2 regions of the Noviherbaspirillum sp. UKPF54 genome follow, and region 2 is predicted to be linked to the other one. Evidence: predicted binding sites of a transcription regulator. Region 2 holds the regulator's gene; the other holds the start of a gene.

Region 1 (3,691 bases), 2.2 Mb from region 2:
TCCGGCTCCAGTTCTTCGGCGAAGCGGTTCAGCCGCACGAATACGCCCCAGCCAGCCAGAAGCACGCCGACCGCGCCCAGGATGCTGGCCGCATGCGGCAGCAAGGCAATGCTTTCATGCACCGCCTTGAAAGCCGCCACCATCCCCTCGACGGCCAGCGCAACCACGATGACCACCATGAAGCGCGATAGATAGCGCCGCACCCGCGTCGGCGCGCTGACGTGCGCGGAGCGGATGACTTCCTCCTCGCCGATGGTCTGCGCGATCTGGACCGCCACCACGGCCACCGCCAGCAGGCCGACCGCCTCGATCACCCCCATCGCGCCTTGCGGGCTCAGGCCGTCCTGCTGCAAGGCATGCCACCCGGTGTTGGCGCTGATGACGATTAGCACCAGGGCGGCGCCGACGAAGAAGACGGTGATGACGGTGTAGATGACCACAGACAGGCGTATGAGCGCTTTCATGGAGTCTTTGTCGGAGAGATGGGCTTGCTTGTTCAGGTTGTCCATCGCACGAAAAAGTTTCCGGGAAATTGGATTGATTTATCCCAACGCGGAGTCATGCAGCGGGAATAGTCCGCGAACACCGAAGCCTGTTCATCGTCTGAACTGATGCTCGGGGATGCGAACTCGTTTTCCTGCCGGGCTGCAGTTACCTGCAATGCGCTGCCATTACCAGCAAGCTTCCAGCCAGCGAGGTCCCCATGCCGCTTCACGCCAGAAAAGCGATATCCATCTCCCTTGCCCTCCTACTGGCCGCGTGCGGCGGCGGTGGCGATTCAACACCGGCCGGACCATTCGGCGGCGGCACCAGCAGCAGCGGCAACACGCCTGCCGCGCCGGGTTCGACACCCAGCGGAAGTGGGGGCGACACCACCGGCACCCAGCCGTCGAGCCCGCAAGCCGGATCGACGCCCGCCGGCAACAGCGGTTCCGCCACCGAGAATACCGCGTTTCAGCTGGATGCCACGGCGCGGTTCAACTTGCCGAGCGATATCGTGGCCGACAATGCAGGCAACCTGTTCGTGATGGACCGCGGCAACCAGGCTGTGCGCAAGATCGCCGCCAATGGCGATGTCAGCACGCTTCCCGGCAGCTATGCCGCCAGGACCACGCTGGCCATCAGCCCCTCCGGGCAATTATTCATTCTGACCGGCACCGATATTTACAAGGTCGGGGCCGATGGCGGCAAGACGCTGGTAAAAAGCTACCCACAATCGCCGGGAAGCTATGCTCCGCTCGACATTGCCATCGATGGCCAGGAACGCGTTTATGTGCTGCTGGAGTACAGGAATATCTTCCGGATCAGCCGCCTCAACGCAGACAATTCGGAAACCGGCGTGTACTACGTCAACTCTTTCGGCAGCGTCACCCATATCGCCAGCGACGCCGCGGGGAACCTGGCCGTCGGCGTTTCTGCCGCGGGCGGCCCGGCGGTTTCCGCCGACGGCAGCGGCATCAACGTGAGCCATGTCGACCTCGTACCGCTGTCGGCACAATCGGAGGCGAACGCACCGTCGCCAGGCGTCGTGCACCGGCCGGTCGACGACATTTACGTATCCGGGAAAATGGCCTTCGATGCGACAGGAAACCTCTTTCTGACAGGCGCCCGCTATGGCACGGCAACCACGGCTGGCAGCCTGCTCGCGACCGCGATGAAGGTCGGCAAGCTGGCAGCGGATGGAACGGTGACCACCGTCTTGAACGGCTTTCCCAACGGGGATGACACGCCGCGCCAGATTGCGGCCGATTTTGCCGTCAATCCCGGCATTGCGGCGGACAAGAATAGCAACCTGTACCTCGCCGATCCATTCGACCAGGCGATCTATCGGCTGACTGCCTCCGGTGCGCCGATCCTGATCGCCGGCAAGCCCGGCGAGGCGGGCAACGCCGATTAAGGCTTGGCACGCGTTTATCACAAGCGCCGGCAAGCGCGCATTCAATCCCTGGCTTGCCTGTTCGATGCAGCCAGTCAGGGGTGTGCTCACTTCCTCCCTCTTGGACCGCGCCCTTGAAAGCGCATGCCCTTGGCTCCCGCATCAAGCGTCTTGACATGAGTCAAGCATTTCCGGATATCCCATAAACAGGGGGTTTTTCCCTCTTCCAAGGTCGCGTACTGTCACTTCCGCTTGATTTTAGTCAAGAAAAGCCCGGATTCTTGATCCGATGCCGGGTGTGAAATCGCTCAACATGGAGAAAGATATGGCGTACTTTGCATGGACTGATGAATTACAGGTCGGAAATTCATTTATCGATAGCGACCATCAAAAGCTCATCAGCCTGTTAAATCAGCTTCACGAAGCCATGGCGCAAGGCCAGGGCAAGAATATCCTGGGAAAAATCCTCGACGAACTGATCCGCTATACGCGCGAACACTTCAAGCGTGAAGAAGACCACATGCAAAAAATCCGCTATGCCGACTTCGCCGCGCACAAGCAGGAACACGACAAGCTGATCAAGGAGGTGGTCGATTTACAGGCGAAATTCAATGCCGGCAACGGCATGCTGTCCGTTCAGGTATCCGGCTTCCTGCGCAACTGGCTGATCAACCACATCATGAAGACGGACAAGCTGCTTGCCTCCGCCCTCAAACAGGCTGCGGCGTAAGCCCAGGCCGGCGCAACCCCCGGCCGCCGTCACCCGGCGAACTTCGCCAGCTGCTGAAGAATTTCCTTGTCGATCGCGTTCAGGGGCACGGTCTTTTCCACCGCGCCGCGCTTGACCGCTTCCTTCGGCATGCCATACACCACGCAACTCTGCTCATCCTGCGCCACGGTGCGCGCGCCGGCCTTTTTCATCTCCAGGAGGCCGGCCGCGCCGTCGTCGCCCATGCCGGTCATGATGACGCCCAGCGCGTTGGCGCCGGCCGCTTTCGCCACCGAGCGGAACAGCACATCGACCGAGGGCCGGTGCCGGTTGACCAGCGGGCCGTCGACCACTTCGACGTAGTACTGCGCGCCGTTGCGGCGCATCAGCATGTGCTTGCCGCCGGGGGCGATCAGCGCGCGGCCCGGCAGCACTCGGTCGTTGTTCTGCGCTTCCCTGACCTCGATCTGGCAGATGCTGTTGAGGCGGTCAGCAAAGGCGGCGGTGAATTTTTCCGGCATGTGCTGCACGATCACGATCCCCGGCGACACGCGCGGCAGCGCAGTCAGCACTTCTTCCAGCGCCTGGGTGCCGCCGGTGGAAGTGCCTATCGCCACCACCCGCTCGGTGGTCTGCGTCATCGCGTTGCCGTCGGCGGGCGCCAGGATCACGTCGGCGCTGTGCTTGGCCACCACCGGCAATGGCGCATGCTGGCGCGAGACCAACCGTTTCACATTGGCGCGGGCGGCGGCGCGCACGGCGCCGATCAACTCATCGGTGCTGTCGTTCAGGAACTGCTTGAGCCCGAGCCTGGGCTTGGTGATGATCGCCACCGCCCCGGCGGCCAGCGCCTCCATCGTCGTTTGCGCCCCCTTTTCGGTGAGCGTCGAGCAGATCACCACCGGCGTGGGGCGCTCGCTCATGATCTTCTTCAGGAAGGTGATGCCGTCCATGCGCGGCATTTCCACGTCCAGCACGATCACGTCCGGCCACTGCATCTTCATGCGTTCCATCGCCAAAAGCGGGTCGGCCACCGCGTGGATAACCTTGATGCCGGGCGCGGCATCGAGCAAGGCGGTCATTACCTGGCGCACCACGGCGGAATC
Region 2 (10,141 bases):
GCGAAATGATCAAGGGCATCCACGAGCACCTGTTCGCGGTGCTGCGCGACGTCATCTATGTCAGCGACGAAATCAACGACAACCCGAAACTGGACCTGTCGACTTCGGAAGGCATCACCGACTCGGTATTCCATATCCTGCGCAATGCCAACGTCCTGCGCCCGATGACCAATCCCAACCTGGTCGTGTGCTGGGGCGGGCATTCGATTTCGCGCGAGGAATATGATTATTCGAAGGAAGTCGGCTACCAGATCGGGTTGCGCCGCATGGATATCTGCACAGGCTGCGGGCCGGGCGCGATGAAGGGGCCGATGAAGGGCGCCGCAATCTCGCACGCCAAGCAACGCATCCGCGACGGCCGCTACCTCGGCATTACCGAGCCGGGCATCATCGCCGCCGAATCGCCCAACCCGATCGTCAACGACCTGGTGATCATGCCGGACATCGAAAAGCGGCTGGAAGCCTTCGTGCGCACCGGCCACGGCATCGTTGTCTTCCCGGGCGGCGCCGGCACCGCCGAAGAGATCCTCTATATCCTCGGCATCCTGCTCCATCCCGACAACGCCAACATCCCCTTCCCGCTGATTTTCACCGGGCCGGAAAATTCGCGTGAATACTTCAGCCAGATCGATCACTTCATCGGCGAAACCCTGGGCAGCATCGCCCAGCGCCGCTACAAAATCATCGTCAACGATCCCGAGCGCGTCGCCCAGGAAATGCAGGCAGGAATCAAGGAAGTGCGCCAGTTCCGCAAGGAGAGAAGCGACGCCTATTACTTCAACTGGCTGCTCAGGATCGCCCACGACTTCCAGGTCCCCTTCCAGCCGACCCATGAAAACATGCGCAACCTGCACCTGCACGGGAATCAGGAAAAGCACGTGCTGGCCGCCAACCTGCGGCGCGCGTTTTCGGGCATCGTCGCCGGCAATGTGAAGGATCAGGGAATTCGCGCCATCGAGCAGCATGGCCGCTTCGAAATCCACGGCGATGCCGCGATCATGGATCCGATGGATGCGCTGCTGGCGTCGTTCGTCGCGCAGCACCGGATGAAGCTGCCGGGCAAGAAATACAATCCCTGCTACCGGATCGTCAAGTAAGGCTGTGCCCCGCCTGGCGCTGCGGGGCGCAAACCGTCACGCCACGCCACTGCGGATCTTGTCCGCGCCAAACAGCAGCGACTCGACCGCGCGCTCGAATACCGGCGCATATTCCACCGGCACGATGGCCGCGTCGCGCAGCGCTTCGAGCAGCGCGGCGCTGGTATAGATCGCGAGCCCGCCGTCGTCCTGGCGGAACAGGTAGAGCGAGCGGTGCGTGCTGATCCACACTAGTTGCGCCGGCATTGTCCTCTGGTCCGCGCGCATTTCCACGCGCGTGCCGATCAGGTAGGTCTGCGCAAGGAATTCCCGGTCCGCGGCCGCCGCGGCCACGGTATTGACGCCCAAATGCAGCGCGGCGGGCACGCCATAATGCGCCACCACTTCCTCGATCAGGTCGGGGCGCGGCTGGGGCGATTCGGCCTGAGTCCAGGCCACGCGCTCCCAGCTGATCGCAAGATGCCCGAAATCCTGCTCCAGCCTGGCGCGCGCGACCGGCTGCGCGGCATCCTTCTGCTGGCCTCGCAGCATCTGGGTATGCATCGTCACCAGTTGATCCATGATCTGGCGGCTGTCCTCTTCCGGCATCTGGATCAGGCGCATGGCCTGGTTCAGGCGCTTGACCAGATCCGGCAGCAGGCGGATCAGCGCCGCCCTGTCCTGCGGATTGTGCTTGCCCTGGATACTCCACAACAAATCGGGAAGAACCGCGCGGTAAGCCTGGAAGGCGCTGTCCGCCTGCGCGCAATCGATCTTCCTGTCGCGGTCGGCCCAGGCTGCGCGCACCAGCACCTGCGGCCAGACGTGGATGATGAAATCGGTGATGCGCTTGTCGGCATTGAGCGGCACCAGCGCGCCGCACAGCTCGCCGGTGATATTGGTCAGAAGGATGCTGATCTTTTCCGCCATCTCCACTGCCTCGACGCCTGGCGCGGTGTGGGCGTGATCCTGGCGCAAGTGCTGCGCGAGGAAGGATTCGAAACCTTTCAGGCTGGCGGCGAAGATCGCCATGTCTCGGTCGAAGCCGCGCAGGATATGATCGACGATGCGCTCGATTTCGCCGGTGAGTTCGCGCCCCTCCTTGCCCAACGGGTCGGCCGCAACCGCCGCCGACGCCAGTCGGTTCAGCAGCTGGCGCGCCGGATGGGCCTCGTCGTGCATGAGCGTAGGATCGAGCAAAGCCGCCTTGAGAATCGGGACTTGCAGGCGTCCGATACGATCCCGCAGCCGGACAGGAATCTGCTCGTCCTCCAGGATAAATTCGAACAACATCGCAACCACTTCCATGGTCATGCGATCCTCGGCCGATACCGTCCCGGGCGCCAGCCCGTCGCGCAACACGAACAGCTGGTTGCGCTCCTGCGCCCGGCCGGCATCGATCGCTTCGCCCTGCGCCACCTTTTTCTGGTACTCGCCAAGCCGGGCCGCCAGGGAAGCTGAGCCCTGGCCCGCGGCATCGACCATGCCGCTCCGTGCCGTGCCGGCGGCGCCACGCGGCGCAGGCCGGGCGGCGCCCAGCATGGCGCGGATCATGTCATGCACGGTCTGGCCGCCGGCGATATCGTGTGCTGAGGCGTTCTGCTGCAACACCTCGACCATGCGCTGCAGCTCCGGAATGACGCGCGAGGCGAACTGCGCGGACGCGCCCGCTGCCGGCGCGCCGTAATAGCGCTGGAAATGCGCGGCCCGCGATTGCTGGGCAATGAATTTCCCATGCACGCCGGACGATTCGAACACCTGCCTGATCGCGCCGTAATAGCCGGGCAGATGCGGAAGCAGCGCTTCGGCCAGATGCTCGAACAGCAAGCGCACCTTCGCCTCGTCTCCGACCGTATCGCGCACCGCCTCGTACAGCACGCGCGCCAGCAGGTAGGGACGGAATGGATTTTCGCGCTCCTTGGCATCGTGGTGACCATGCATCTGCGAAATGATGACATTCAGGCGGCCGATGCCTTCCGCGTCCGCGTCGCGCATGCGCTGCGCCAGGCGCCCGACCTCGATTTGGAGGTTGACCGCCTCGTCGTCGATCAGCGATAAATCGTCCGCCGTCACATTGTGCAAGCCGGGACGCAGGTCGACATACATGGTTTGCATCGCGCGGTCCAGGTAGGTGCGCAGCAAGGTCTCGACGCGCCGCAGCAAGACGCTGCTGTCCTGGCGCAAGAAATGCCGTAACGACATCAGCGCACTTTGGCTGAGGCCGGAGGCCGCCGCCTGCTGGGTGCCGGCCGCCTTGTCCGCATCCTGCATGGCACGCTGGATCAGCGCCAGAAATCCGAAAAAAGCGCGGTCCTTCGCGGAATCGAGCAGCCGTTTGTATTCAGTGTCTGCCATGGATAAAGCCGGGGTACAAATGTTATATCTTATGCGCAAATCATGGCGCCAAAGCAGCTTGCCACTCACGGAACAGAGACGGTTTTCGCCCCAAGTTCCGTGCATGGAATGCGTTTACGCAGGGGCCAGCAAGTCCATCTGCTGTGCATCGAGGTAGGTCCACTCGCCCTCCGCAAGGCCGAGCATGTCCAGCGTCAGCGTGCCGACTGCGGTGCGCTGCAGCGCCGCGCAGTGATTGCCGGCGGCGGCCAGCATGCGCTTGACCTGGTGATACTTGCCCTGTTCAAGCACGATTTCCAGCTGGTTCGGTCCCACCGCACGGCAGCTCTGCGCGGCCAGCGGCGCGGGCTCGTCATGCAGCTGCACGCCAGCCAGCAGGCGCTCGACCAGGCCCTGCGTCACCAGGTCCGCAGTCGTTGCCAGATACAGCTTGGGGACGTGGCGCTTCGGCGACGATTGCGCGTGGATGAAGGCGCCGTCGTCCGACAGCAGCAGCAAGCCGGTCGTATCGTGATCGAGCCTGCCTACCGGCTGCACGTCGCGCCAGCTGAACTGCTCCGGCAACAGCGTTAGCACGCCCGGATGATGGCTCGGCTTGCGCGAGCATTCAAAGTTGGCAGGCTTGTTCAGTGCGATATAGACGTGTTCGCGGTACTCCCAGCGTTCGCCGAATACCTCGAAATGCAGTCCGGCCGTATCGAATGCGGCACGATAATCGGTGACGGTGTTGCCGTCGACGGTCACTTCGCCGTCGGCCACCAATGCGCGGCACCATTTGCGGGTGCCGAATCCCTGCGATTGCAGGATGCGGTCCAGTGTCAGTTTACTCATGGGCGAACTCTACCAGAAACATTCCGCGCGGATCGTCGCTGGCGGCAGATTGATGTATCCGGTGACGCTGGGCCACGCGGCAGGTATCATTTGCGAAACACCAGAATTGTCTTTTTACTATTTTTTCCACCGCCATGCCGCCTGCTCCCGCGCCGCTGATCGACGCCAGCCACGTCGCCTTCATCCAAGGTGCGGTCGGCATTTCCGTTGCGGCCTGCGACCGCAGCGGCAAGCCAGCCCTGGTGCGCGCCATAGGCTGCCATGTAACCGAGGACCGGCCGCTGGTGACGATCTACCTTTCGGCCATCCAGGCCGCGCAATTGCTCGGCTGCGTCCGCGACAACGGCGCCGTTGCAGTGGTGTTCAGCGAGCCGTCGACGCATCGCACCGTTCAGCTCAAGGGCGCCGGTGCCATCGTCGACGGCTTGCTGGAAGGAGAATGGGAGTGTGTACAGGCCTATCGCGAAGCGTTCGTGCGCGAGCTGGCGCCGCTCGGATTCGACCCGGTGATGGTGCGCACCCTGCTGTCGCACCGGCAAGCCGATATCGTCGCGCTCAGATTCGTGCCATCGGAGGCGTATTCGCAGACACCCGGCCCGCAGGCAGGCGCACCGTTGAAGGCCGGCACATGAAGACCAAGCTCGACGCCATCCGCGAATGCCTCGAAAGCGTCATCCCGGGCACGATCGCCACCGCCTCGCCGCAAGGCGTGCCCAATGTCGCCTACTTGTCGCAGGTGCAGTTCATCGACAGCGAGCACATCGCGCTCTCCTACCAGTTCTTCAACAAGACGCGGCAAAACCTCATGGCTAACCCGCATGCCATGCTGTCGCTCATCAATCCGCTGAGCGGCGCGCAATACCGGCTGTCGATCGAATACCTGCGCACCGAAATCGCTGGCCCGCTCTTTGCCAGCATGAAGGCCAAGCTGGCCGGCATCGCCTCCCATACCGGGATGGGAGGCGTGTTCCGGCTGCTGGGAGCCGATGTCTTTCGCGTGCACGATATCGAACGCGTTCCGGGGGAAACCGTGCAGCCGCCACCGGCGCAACATAACCTGCTGGCCGCGCTGCGCGCAGCCAGCGAGCGGCTGCGTTCCTGCTGCGACCTGGAACGCCTTCTAGCAGAAACCCTGGCCTGCCTGGAGCAGCTGTTCGGCATCCGCTACACCATGATCCTGATGTTCGACGCGCCGAGCGAACGCCTGTACACCGTCGCCAGCCGCGGCTACGAAGCATCGGGCGTTGGTTCGGAAATACCGCTCGGCCATGGCGTCATCGGCGTCGCGGCGCAGGAACGCACGCCCATCCGGATCAGCCACATGAACGCCGAATATTCATACAGCCGCGCCATCCGCGAAAGCGCTTCCCGCAGCGACTGGGCTCACGCGCTCGACACCGAGATCCCGCTGCCGGGCCTGCGCGAATCGCGCAGCCAGCTCGCCGTGCCGGTCACGGCCGCGGAGCGCCTGCTCGGCGTGCTGTATGTCGAAAGCCCGCACGACTTGCGCTTCACTTATGACGACGAGGATGCGCTGGTCACCCTCGCGGCCCAACTCGGCATGGCGGCGCAACTGCTGCAAAACGCCGCGGATGCCGGCGAGGACGCGCCGGCCGTCCAGCCCGCGGCCACGCCGGTCGGGGGAATGCCGCTGACGGTACGTCATTACCGTGAAAATGGCAGCGTTTTCCTGGATGACGACTACCTGATCAAGGGTGTTGCCGGTTCGATTTTCTGGACTCTGCTGCGCGAATATGCCGACAAGAGCCGTACCGAATTCACCAATCGGGAACTGCGCCTCGATTCGCGCTTGCGGCTACCCGACATCAGCGACAACCTCGAAGCGCGCCTGATCCTGCTCAGCCGCCGCCTGACCGAGCGTGGAGCGGCGATCCGCATCGAGAAAACCGGGCGCGGACGCTTCCGGCTGTGCGTCGATCGTCCGCTCCAATTGCGGGAAGGATAGAGAGTGTTATTAACTAAGCCGCCATCCGGTCCTCGATTCCCAGCGCATCTGCCAGCTTGCTCCAGTCGCGCTTGCTCAAGTTCTCACGCGCCACATCCAGCAGCGCGTCGAACGCCGGCGGCGGGACGTGACGGCGGATGAGCGCCAGTTTTTCCGCGCGCTCGCGAGCGCTCAGAGCTGGAATCATCCAGCGCATGGTGGCAAGGGACTCGTCCGGCGGGATCGAGGCGACTAGCGCCTGCTCGATGCCGATGATTTCCTCATCGCTGTGCGTTGCCCACAATACCGCGTTGTTCCCAGTTTCCTCGATATGCATGTGGGCCAGGTTGTCCGCGATGAACAGGCCGAGTTCACGATACAAGTCAGCGATCGCGCCGGAACGCACCTCGTCCTGCGCCCCCTCGACCGCGCTCGCCAGGGTGGAGAGCCTCTCCAGCGCCGATTCATGATGCACGTGCTCCGACGAGATCGTGCACGCCGAACCGGGCTGGCGCGCTTCCATCGCGGTATGGATGAACTGGTTTTCATGCTGCAAATGCCTGCCGCAGAAAACAATCAATGCGCGGACCTGCCCCAGGACGCAGGCCACTTCCCCACCGTCGGAGCCATCCATGGCGCCGACCGCTTGAAGCGTATCGCTCATGAAAAGGCGCAAGGCCTTGTGAATGTGGGCATAAATATCGAAACGCTGAACAACACCTGTGGCGTGCGACTGGGAAGGGGAAATGGCCTGTTCCATGAAGGTCTCCGATCGTTTGGCGGTTGCAAAAGAAGTTCAATTGACGACAGGCCTAGATTACGGACTTATCCGGACCCGTTTTCTTAAAACTTCATTCAATAAACCTTAAAAAAACCTTAAGTTCGGAAGCACGCCTTGTGGCCGTCGCGCGCCAAAGACCATACCGATCACAAGTGATATTTCAACCACACGACCTACGAGAGGAGCGGTAAAATATTGCGATGCGTCAAAAGAGACTGATAAGCTTCGTCCTTCCCGGGCTCGACCTGATCCGGGATCGCGTCGGCTCGCTCGGCGTTGACTTCCCGATTTTGGGAACAAAAGGAGCGTCGAACGCTGCTCCTGTTTTTGACAGTTGTAGCAGCAACGAACATCCATTGCGGCCGCATTCTGGCTTGGCGCCTTGATGTTCAGGGTTCACCGCATGATTTGCCTTGGTATGGCACCGGTTAATCCACGATTTTGCTTGCTTGGTACGGGATTTGCATTAGGATTCTTGACCTGGCTCAATTTTGACCCGAACCCCAAAACGCCTAAAAACCTACAGCGAGCGCGAACATGATTCTGCATAGAATGAATTCTGCCGATATGACTCATCCCGCCTATTCTTCCAATGCATCGGGTGCCGCGAGCGCGCAAGACTTGCGAGCACGCTGTTCCGCCTGTGGCATGCACCAGCTCTGCCTCCCTACGGGGCTCGGCTCGACCGAAATGGACAAGCTGGAAAAGATCATTGGGCGCCGTCGCCGCATCCCGCGCGATGGCCACCTGTATCGCGTCGGCGACCCCTTTACCAACCTGTACGCGATCCGCCTCGGCCATTTCAAGACACACCAAATCAATCCCAGCGGCGACCAGCAGATCACCGGCTTTCAGATGGCCGGGGAACTGTTAGGAATGGATGCCATCAGCACCGATCGTCACCACTGCAACGCCGTGGCGCTGGAAGACAGCGAGGTGTGCGAGATCCCGTTCGCGCGGCTGGAAAGCCTGTTTGCCGAAATTCCGACGCTGCTGCATCACTTTCACCGGATGATGAGCCAGGAAATTACGCGTGAACAAAGCGTCATGCTTTTGCTGGGCAACATGCGGGCGGAACAACGCTTCGCCGCCTTCCTCAGCAATCTGTCATCACGTTATTCCGCACGCGGCTATTCTTCCACCAGCTTCCAGTTGCGCATGACACGCGAGGAAATCGGCAATTATCTCGGCCTGACCATCGAAAGCATCAGCCGATTGTTATCTAAATTCAAGAAGCGCGGCTGGATCAAGGTCAGCAACCGTGAACTGGAACTGCTCGAACCGAACACGCTAAAGGCAGTCGCCGCCGGCACCCTGAGCTGCGCATGATGCGCTTGGGCCTGCGGACAACGCTTAGAGATAAAAAAACCGGGCGCAAGGCCCGGTTTTTTTAGAAACATCAGAAGGGTGGTCGGCGTTCACTCGGCACACCGACCAGATAACAAGTCAGCATGCTGGCCAGTGCACAAAACATCCAGAAACAGAAAAATCCTACGGTATACGCTGCCATCGGACTTACGTCTAGATGAACTCCGAGCATTCCCAGGTCACGCGGATCAAATAGCGAAAAGAAAAAACCTTCCGCGACAATCGCGACCAAAAAAGACGGCCACAAGACGACCATCATCAACCGCGCCATCAAACCACCCTCCTTTCGGCTTCGTCTTTATAAAACGCCATATCAGACTGGCATTCTCGCGTCTCTTTTCTCATTATTGAGAATCGATTTTGATAATCGAGAACGCTCCCTGATACGATATTCGATTTCAAGCCGATCTGCACGCGGCGCGCCAATCCTCATCCTTCGGCGGGCGCGAGGTCAGGCGACAACACGACATCATGCTGTTTTGGCCATGTCCAGACGCCGGTCAGGCGCCAGTCGCGCGCCTGATCTTCCACCTGCACTTGCCAGTTCGCCTGCTCGAGGAAAGCCAAGTCGATCGAGAAATTCCCATTACTATCCGGCCACGCCTCGCGCACGATGTCTTTTTCCGGCAGGGTCGAATGCACCAGGCGGATGGATATCTTGCCGGTCACCGGACGCTGCGGGCTGTCGATATGGCCGATCAGTTTGCCGGCCGCCGGATCGAAGCGCACATTCAATTTCAAGTGCAAATTCGCCGCTACACGGTCGCGCCGCAAGTCTTGGTTGATCGCCTTGCCCTGCTTGTAGTAGTCGTCTACCACCAGGGCATCCGGGCGACTTACCGCGAGCCAGGCGGTGAAGCAGCCTGCCACGACCACCAGGAACGGACCCAGCATCAGAAACCACGGCCAGCGGTTCGCATACCAGGGCGAACCATCGTCCGTCTTCAAACTCGGATCAGCGCTTTGCATCACAATCTCCTTGCATTTAACGCGGTACGAAAAATACCGCCTTTTCCTTCACTTCGACATCCGAACCGTCGGTCGACTCGACTTCGAACATGATCTTGTTCGAACCGGGTTGCCCCTTGCCGTGGGCGATCCGCACGCGCACCGGTACGGCCCGCGAACCGGTCGCGGGCAACGCCACTTCTTCCGCGCCCGCCAGAGCGATGGTCTCGATGCCGGAAACCTTGATCTTATACTTGTGCGGGAATTCGTCAGTGTTCATGATCTGCAGGCGATACACGTTCTCGATCATGCCGTCCTCCACCTCACGCCCCATCGCACCACGGTCGCGGATCACGTCCAGTTTGAGCGGCGTGCGTGTGAGCAGCGAACCCAGGAAGCCTGCCACGATCAGCACCAGGATGCCCGTATAGATGAGCACGCGCGGGCGCATCGTGCGCTGCCGGATCTGCTGCGGGGTGAAATGGTTTTTTAATGCGTTTTCGGTGGTATAGCGGATCAGCCCACGCGGCGAGCCGACCTTGTCCATTACCGAGTCGCAGGCGTCGACGCAGGCGGCGCAGCCGATGCAGTCGTACTGCAGGCCGTTGCGGATATCGATGCCGGTCGGACATACCTGCACGCACATCGAACAGTCGATGCAGTCGCCCAGGTTCGACTTGGCAGCCGACTTGCTGCGCGCGCCGCGCGGATCGCCGCGTTCCTTGTCATAGGTGACGGTGAGCGTGTCCTTGTCGAACATCGAGCTCTGGAAGCGCGCATACGGGCACATGTATTTGCATACCTGCTCGCGCATCCAGCCGGCATTGCCATAGGTGG

Evidence for each region. The regulator FNR, encoded in region 2, switches genes on or off when oxygen is low (the NO sensors DNR and NnrR bind a similar motif). The targets are predictions, from matches to a motif close to TTGATNNNNATCAA.
Region 1: FAY22_RS20185 (bacteriohemerythrin) is a predicted target of FNR. The motif match lies at 2,129-2,142, and genes of this name have one in related genera.

The regions. Positions count from the first base shown of each region.
Region 1 is NZ_CP040128.1:4,366,634-4,370,324, reverse strand. It holds gene FAY22_RS20195 (hypothetical protein) at 1-464, opposite strand, end outside; gene FAY22_RS20190 (hypothetical protein) at 704-1,897, shown strand; gene FAY22_RS20185 (bacteriohemerythrin) at 2,202-2,606, shown strand; gene FAY22_RS20180 (chemotaxis response regulator protein-glutamate methylesterase) at 2,636-3,691, opposite strand, start outside.
Region 2 is NZ_CP040128.1:1,827,139-1,837,279, forward strand. It holds gene ppnN (nucleotide 5'-monophosphate nucleosidase PpnN) at 1-1,097, shown strand, start outside; gene FAY22_RS08445 (DUF1631 family protein) at 1,134-3,431, opposite strand; gene FAY22_RS08450 (pseudouridine synthase) at 3,546-4,262, opposite strand; gene FAY22_RS08455 (pyridoxamine 5'-phosphate oxidase family protein) at 4,397-4,894, shown strand; gene FAY22_RS08460 (GAF domain-containing protein) at 4,891-6,228, shown strand; gene FAY22_RS08465 (hemerythrin domain-containing protein) at 6,242-6,967, opposite strand; gene fnr (fumarate/nitrate reduction transcriptional regulator Fnr) at 7,637-8,317, shown strand; gene FAY22_RS08480 (FixH family protein) at 8,786-9,325, opposite strand; gene ccoG (cytochrome c oxidase accessory protein CcoG) at 9,342-10,141, opposite strand, start outside.